Regions from separate parts of the Peptoniphilus sp. DNF00840 genome, predicted to be linked through region 1. Evidence: riboswitches for the same ligand, from Rfam matches in the RefSeq annotation. Region 1 holds a riboswitch; the other holds the start of a gene.
What was found. A riboswitch is a leader RNA that binds a small molecule or an ion and turns the genes downstream of it on or off. The one in region 1 is predicted to bind FMN.
Positions count from the first base shown of each region.

Region 2: linked by a shared signal. The riboswitch ahead of ribD (bifunctional diaminohydroxyphosphoribosylaminopyrimidine deaminase/5-amino-6-(5-phosphoribosylamino)uracil reductase RibD) and the one ahead of HMPREF1864_RS06540 (ECF transporter S component) in region 1 are both predicted to bind FMN.

Region 1 is NZ_KQ960238.1:20,247-23,650, forward strand. Features, by position in the region: gene HMPREF1864_RS06530 (KilA-N domain-containing protein) at 1-86, opposite strand, end outside; gene HMPREF1864_RS06535 (pyridoxal-phosphate-dependent aminotransferase family protein) at 119-1,243, opposite strand; gene HMPREF1864_RS06540 (ECF transporter S component) at 1,380-1,985, opposite strand; FMN riboswitch at 2,038-2,150, opposite strand; gene HMPREF1864_RS06545 (L,D-transpeptidase family protein) at 2,265-3,404, opposite strand, start outside.
Region 2 is NZ_KQ960218.1:49,751-53,154, reverse strand. Features, by position in the region: gene HMPREF1864_RS05535 (bifunctional 3,4-dihydroxy-2-butanone-4-phosphate synthase/GTP cyclohydrolase II) at 1-471, opposite strand, end outside; gene ribE (riboflavin synthase) at 487-1,131, opposite strand; gene ribD (bifunctional diaminohydroxyphosphoribosylaminopyrimidine deaminase/5-amino-6-(5-phosphoribosylamino)uracil reductase RibD) at 1,124-2,239, opposite strand; FMN riboswitch at 2,288-2,400, opposite strand; gene HMPREF1864_RS05520 (guanylate kinase) at 2,456-2,992, opposite strand; gene pyrB (aspartate carbamoyltransferase) at 3,107-3,404, shown strand, end outside.

The sequences.
Region 1 (3,404 bases):
CTTATATAATCATTTTTAAAATCTTCAGTATAAACTTGGATTGATATTCCTTTTGCAGAAATGTTATCTTTTTTTATTTTTGACATTTTCTATCTCCTATATAGAAAAAATAAAAATTCTATTTTTGCATTAATTTTTGAAACTCTTCTTTTAAAGACACCTTTGTCTCGATCCCTAGTTCCCCAAAGACCTCATCTAACTTTTCATAGAGTTCTAAGAAATTTTCATAGGATATGTTGTTGCCCATGTGTCCTATTCTAAATACTTTTTCGAAGATGTCTCCTGCTCCTTTGGAGATTAGGATTCCTTTTTTTCTCAAGGCTCCGATGATGTCTTCTGCTATGAAGCCTTCTGGCACTATGACTGCTGTTAGGGTGTTGGACCTGGAGTCTTTTGCGTAGAGTTCGAAGCCTGCTCTTTCAAATATTTCTCTTGTGACTTCTGCGTATTTTTTGTGTAGGGCTAGGGAGTCTTTTTCAAATAATAAGTCTAGGGCTAAGTCTAGGGCGTAGGTTAGGTTTTCGTTCATTGTGTAGGGGAAGGCGAAGCCGTCGGAGTAGGCGTAGTAGTTTTCGAAGTTCATATAATATGATGGTACTGGTTTTTTCCTTTCTCTTATTGCCTTCTTGGCTCTCTCTGATATGGTCACTAGGGTTAGGCCTGTTGGTGCTGAGATACATTTTTGGCTTCCTCCTAGGGCGATGTCTACTTTGTAGTTGTCGAAGTCAAATTCTTCTCCCCCCATGCCTGATACTGTGTCGACTACTGTTAGGATTCCGTAGGAGTTTAGGAGCTTGCAGATGGTCTTGACGTCGTTGGTGATGCCTGATGGTGTTTCGCAGTGGACCATGGTTGCTACTTTGAAGTTGTGATTTTTTTCTAGGAAGTTTTTAAGTTTTTCTATGTCGAATCCTCTTCTGAAATCGTCCTCGTATATGTAGGGCTCTCCTCCGTAGTATTTTACAAAGTCGGCAAAGCCTGCTCCAAAGACTCCGTTGTTAAGGACTAGGACTTTGTCGCCTTCTTCTACTAAGTTTATGATGGCGCCTTCTAGTCCTATCATTCCTTCGCCTAGCATGATGAAGGATGTTGCTTCTGTCTTTAGGAGTTTGGAAATTTTCTTTTCTACTTGTCTGTGTTTCTTTTCGTATTCTGGATCTATGTCTGGGTTAGTTAGGGACTTGCCCATTACTTCCATTACTCTTGGGTCGATTGATGTTGGACCTGCGCATAGTATTTTCATTTTTTACCTCTCTTTGTGATTTTGTGATTTTGTAATTTTAAAATTTTTCTTTGCGACTTTTATTATATCAAATAAAAAAGCAAGCTGCCCTAGGACAACTTGCTTTTGTTTTATTTTATCTTTGATCTTTTCTTTTTTAGTTTTTAAAGAGTGGTGAGACTCTTTTGTAGACTAACATCATCACTGCTGATGTTGTGAAGCCTTTTATTAGGTTAAAGGGTAGGACTGAGTAGATCATCATTGTGAATAGGCCTGTGATCTTTGGTGTGATTGCTGTTCCCATTCCTATGATTGCATCCATTGGCATTACTTTGCCGTATAGTGGGAATACTACGAAGTAGTTGGAGATCATTGCGAGTGTTGTCATGGCAAGGACTCCTAGTGTCATTGATACTATTGCTCCCTTGTATGTCTTGTGTCTTCTATAGAAGTAGGCTGACACGAAGGCAAAGGTTGATGAAATGATGAAGTTGGATAGTTCGCCAACTCCTGCTGTCATTGTGCCCTTAAAGATTATGTGCATTATGTTTTTTAGGGCTGCTATTATGATGCCATAGGCTGGTCCCATTGTGAAGGCCCCCATAAGGACTGGTAGGTCTGAGATGTCTAGCTTCATAAAGGGTGGTGCTACAAAGGTAAGTGGTAGTTGAAAATACATTAGTATAAAACCAATTACTGATAGCATTCCAATTTTCGTCATGTCTTTTGTTCTTATCATAGAACTTGAATTTACTTTATTCATTTTTCCTCCTGTTGGGGCATAAAAAAACCCCGAACCTTCGGGGCATGAAAGTTTAAATCATTCTCTCATCCAGACTTTACTGTCGGTATTGGAATTGCACCAATTCGGCTTGCGCTCGCGGACTTTACCGCCGGTTGGGATTTGCACCCTTCCCTGAAGATTTAAAATATTATTTATTTGATGTTTTTATTATATCACTTGTTAAATTTTTTTCAAGCTTTATGTGGAGTTAATTTATATTATTTTATCAATTTGTTTTTGTAATTAATTTTATTGTCCTTAGTTAGTTTGTGCTTGTTGAGTTTGTGCTTGTGGTTGACCAACTATTACTTGTCCGCCAGCATTATTTACCCTTTGGGTTGCTGAGTTGTAAACTATAACCGGCATACCCGTAAAGGTTTGTGGATATAGGTTTTTCATTACTGGGACTGGAATGTTTATGCAACCATGAGAGCCACCTGACTTATAAATATTTCCTCCAAAGGTTGATCTCCATGATGCATCGTGAAGGCCCACTCCCGACCAGTTTATTGGTGCCCAGTAGGAAACTTTTGAACGGTAGGTTTCTCCTGTTAGGTACCTATCTCTTTCACGGGACCAAATCCTGTCGGTGCCTGTTGGTGTTCCGTTACCCTTGGTTGGGTTTCCTGTTACAACATTGGTTTCAAGTTGTAAGACTCCGTCTTTGTAGTACCAAAGTTTTTGCCTTGCAAGGTCTACTTCGATGTAGGTCTTGCCAACATCGTCAAGCTTTCTTGATACTGCGTCTTGTCTGTAGGATGGTTTAATTGTAACTGGTTCATCTTTCGCAAGGGCTTCTTTTATTTTTTCTCTTGTAGCCTTCCTATCTGTTAGCCAACCATAGATGCCTCCGTCAACTTTCATTAGGCCAAGTCCTGTTGAGTTAAAAATCCTGCTTGTCCTGTAGGTGTCATACTTGGCTGCAAGTCTTTCCACAAAGTGTCTTAGTTTGTCCTCGTCAAGGGCAAGGGTCCCGTCATTGGACTTGGAATACATGGCAATTATCCCTTGACCTGTCACCTCTTCCTTCCTATCGTCAAAGTCAAAAATTATTTTTTTCTTGTAGATGTCTTTATAGGATGCAAGTTGATTTTTTAGATATTCTGAGTCCTTAGTTACCTTTGGCTCTTGGTAGAGATTTTCATCTGCAAGGTTAAGTTTTTCCTTCTTATCTCCAAAGTAACCTAAGATGGTATTTCTAAATTCGTCCATCTTTATGAAGTTGCCGTGAACTTCATCTTGGATTTTAAATTCTCCATTTTTGAAGATGACTTTTGCATCTTCTGAGTGGTCCTTTTGACCCAAGACTGGCTTAAGTTTATTTATTTTTTTGTCTAGGGCTTCTCCATCGTAGGTAAGGTCAGTGTCTACTTGGTAGTGTTTTGGCACAAGAGATGC
Region 2 (3,404 bases), on a different contig from region 1:
TTCCTTAAGTCCAGCAATTTTAAGAAGGTCAACAGTTGCTTCAGTGTGGCCACGTCTTACAAAGATTCCATCTTTTTTTGCAACAAGGGGGAACATGTGACCAGGTCTTCTAAAGTCCTCTGGCTTTGCATCATCTTCTACAAGCTTGTTGGCAGTTAAAGCTCTTTCCCAAGCTGAAATCCCCGTAGTTGTGTCTACGTGGTCAACTGAAACTGTGAAGGCAGTTTCGTGGTTGTCTGTGTTGTCTGCAACCATTTGATTTAATTTTAATTTTTCTGCGTATGTCCTAGACATTGGCATACAGATTAGACCCTTTGCAAGGGAAGCCATGGTGTTTAGACTTTCACCAGTGGCGAACTCTGCTGCCTGAATCATATCACCTTCGTTTTCTCTATCTGGTTCGTCAGTTACTATAATGATTTCGCCCTTTTTAAGAGCTTCAACAACTTCTTCAATAGAATTAACTTTCATTTTATCTCCTCTCAATTAAAATCCATTTTCTAGTAAAAATGATTCAGTAATTTTGCTTTCACTTTTTGCATTTACAAAATTGTAGACATAGCGGCCAATGATGTCGGTCTCAATATTAATCATATCTCCCACTTTTTTATTTATAAGATTGGTGTTCCTAATAGTTGTCGGAATAATTGAAACTTCAAAATATTTTTCTCCAACCTTTGAGACAGTAAGACTTATTCCATCAAGGGCAATGGACCCCTTGGGGGTAATGTACTTAAAATTATCGGAGTCAAACTTTATCCTGTAGACAATTTCATTTCCGTGGTTGAGGATAGAAATTATTTCTCCAATTCCATCAACGTGACCTTGTACTATGTGACCGTCAAGTCTCTTTGAAGGGCTTAGGGCTCTTTCAAGATTTAGCCTTTCGCCTCTTTTTAAATTTTTAAAAGTTGTGGACTTTATAGTTTCCACCATTACATCAGCCTTGTAAAAGTCATCGCCTAATTCTGTTACTGTAAGGCAAACGCCATTAGTTGCAATAGAGTCACCCACATTTGTTCCCTCCAAAACTTTTTTGCAGGAAACTCTCAAGCTGTAGAGGTCGCGTTCTCTTTTAATATCAGATAGGCTGCCAATTTCTTCTATAATTCCTGTGAAAATTTTAATCACACCTTCCAGTGACAAGTATGTCATCAAATAATTTTTCGCACTTCATATCCTTTATCCTAATTGCATTTTTGAGCTCATCAATTTCAAGGTCGCCTATGGCAGGTATCCCCTTGGACCCAAGTAAGATTGGGGCAATGAAGAAGTAAAATTTATCAACTAAGTTATTTTTTAGCATTTCAGCATTTAAGGTCCTTCCACCTTCAAGTATGATGGAGGAGATGTCGTAGTCCTTTAATTTTTCCATAAGGTCTTTGAGGTCAACCCTCTTGTCCTTGTTCTTACAAATTATGACTTCAACATTTTTCATTGCCTTTAATTTTTCTAGCTTATCCTTGTCGCAGTTTTCTGTTGTTGCTATTATTGCGATCGAATCTAAGTCATCGCTTAGGACTTTTGCATCAAGGGGGATCTTCAAGCTTGAATCTGTGATGATCCTTATGGGATTGTTTTTATATTTGCCGTGACGGGTGTTAAGGCTTGGGTCATCTGCAAGGACTGTTCCTATTCCCACCATTATTGCATCAAGTTGTCCCCTTAGTTCATGACCCTGAGCTCGTGAAAATTCTGATGTAATCCACTTGGACTCGCCAGACTCTGTTGCAATTTTTCCGTCAAGAGATATGCCAGCCTTTAGGACCACAAAGGGTCTCTTGTTTTTTAAGTAAGCGAAGAAGCTTTCATTTAGGTTTAAACATTCTTCTTCGCAAAGACCTTCTGTAACAGAGATACCTGCATCTTCCAAAATTTTTATTCCCCTGCCAGAAACTTTTTCAAAGGGGTCAGATGTTCCTATGACAACTCTTCTTATTCCTTCCTTTACAATTTTCTCAGCACAGGGAGGAGTCTTGCCATAGTGGGAGCAGGGCTCGAGATTGACATAGAGGGTTGCGCCTCTTATGTCTTCGCCACGAGATTTTGCATCTAAGATGGCATTTACTTCTGCATGGTTTTCGCCAAATTTTAGGTGGGCGCCTTGACCAATTATCTTGTCATCTTTTACAATTACGCAGCCAACAAGGGGGTTGGTCTTTGTCTTGCCAGTTCCCTCTCTTGCAATTTCAAGGGCACGTTCCATGTAAAAGATATCGTTAAAATCTTCTAAATACATTAAATCACCTATAAAAAAAGAGCCCATGCAGGGCTCAAAAAATTTAAAATTTATCTTCTTTCATCCAGACTATACTGTCGGTATTGGAATTGCACCAATTCAGCTTTCGCTCGCGGACTTTTACCGCCGGTGAGGAATTGCACCTCGCCCTGAAGAGTTTTATTAACTTATGAATTTATAATAACACTAGAAATTAAATTGTCAAGAAAAAGCAAATCATTTTCCCTCTTTGATCTTTTTTATTAAGGTGATGACATCCTCAAAGACAGAGTCTATGTCCCTGTCGGCATCAATGATATAGTCAGCGTAGGGGTCAAGGTCTTCTAAGACATCAAGTCTCTTTTCTATATCATTTGCACTGTCGTGCCTCTTTATCATCCTATCCCTCAAAGTATCCCTTGAGCACTTTAGGTAAATTGATTTTGCATTTTCAAATTCTTTTTTAATAGCTATGACGCCTTCCTTGTCAACAACAATAACGCAGTCCTTGTGCTTGTTGTTATTCTTTTCAAGGTCTTCCTTTAAGGTTGAGTAGTAGTTGCCAACGTAGCAAGTTGTCCCAATAAATAAATTCTCCTTGTCCATCTTCTTAAAAAGCTCTGAGTCGATGAAGTTATAATCCATGCCATCCACTTCAGAGATTCTTGGTTTTCTTGTAGTGTAAGTAATAATTTTTTCGATTCCGTGTGAGGTCAAGGCATTCCTTATAGTAGACTTGCCTGAACCAGAGTGTCCTAGTATTAAATAAATCATAATTGCTCCTTAAAATTTAATTTATTAAAGTATAACATATTTTTTCTATTATGCTTTACAATTTTAAAAATTTGAAGTAATATGGAAAAGATAAAATATTAGATGGAGGTTAGGATGAAACATTTAATTGAGCCACTAGATTTTACAACTGAAGAGTACGAAGAAATTTTTAGACTAGTTGATAACATTATCGCAAATCCAGATGATTATTCTCACGTTTGCGACAATAAGTTATTGGCTAGTCTTTTTTTTGAGCCTTCCACTAGGACTAGACTATCCTTTGAGACAGCTATGCTAAGATTGGGAGGACGAGTAATTGGATTTTCTGACGCAGGTGTAAGCTCATCATCAAAGGGAGAGACCCTACTTGATACCATTAGGGTTATAGAAAATTATGCGGACATTTGTGCTA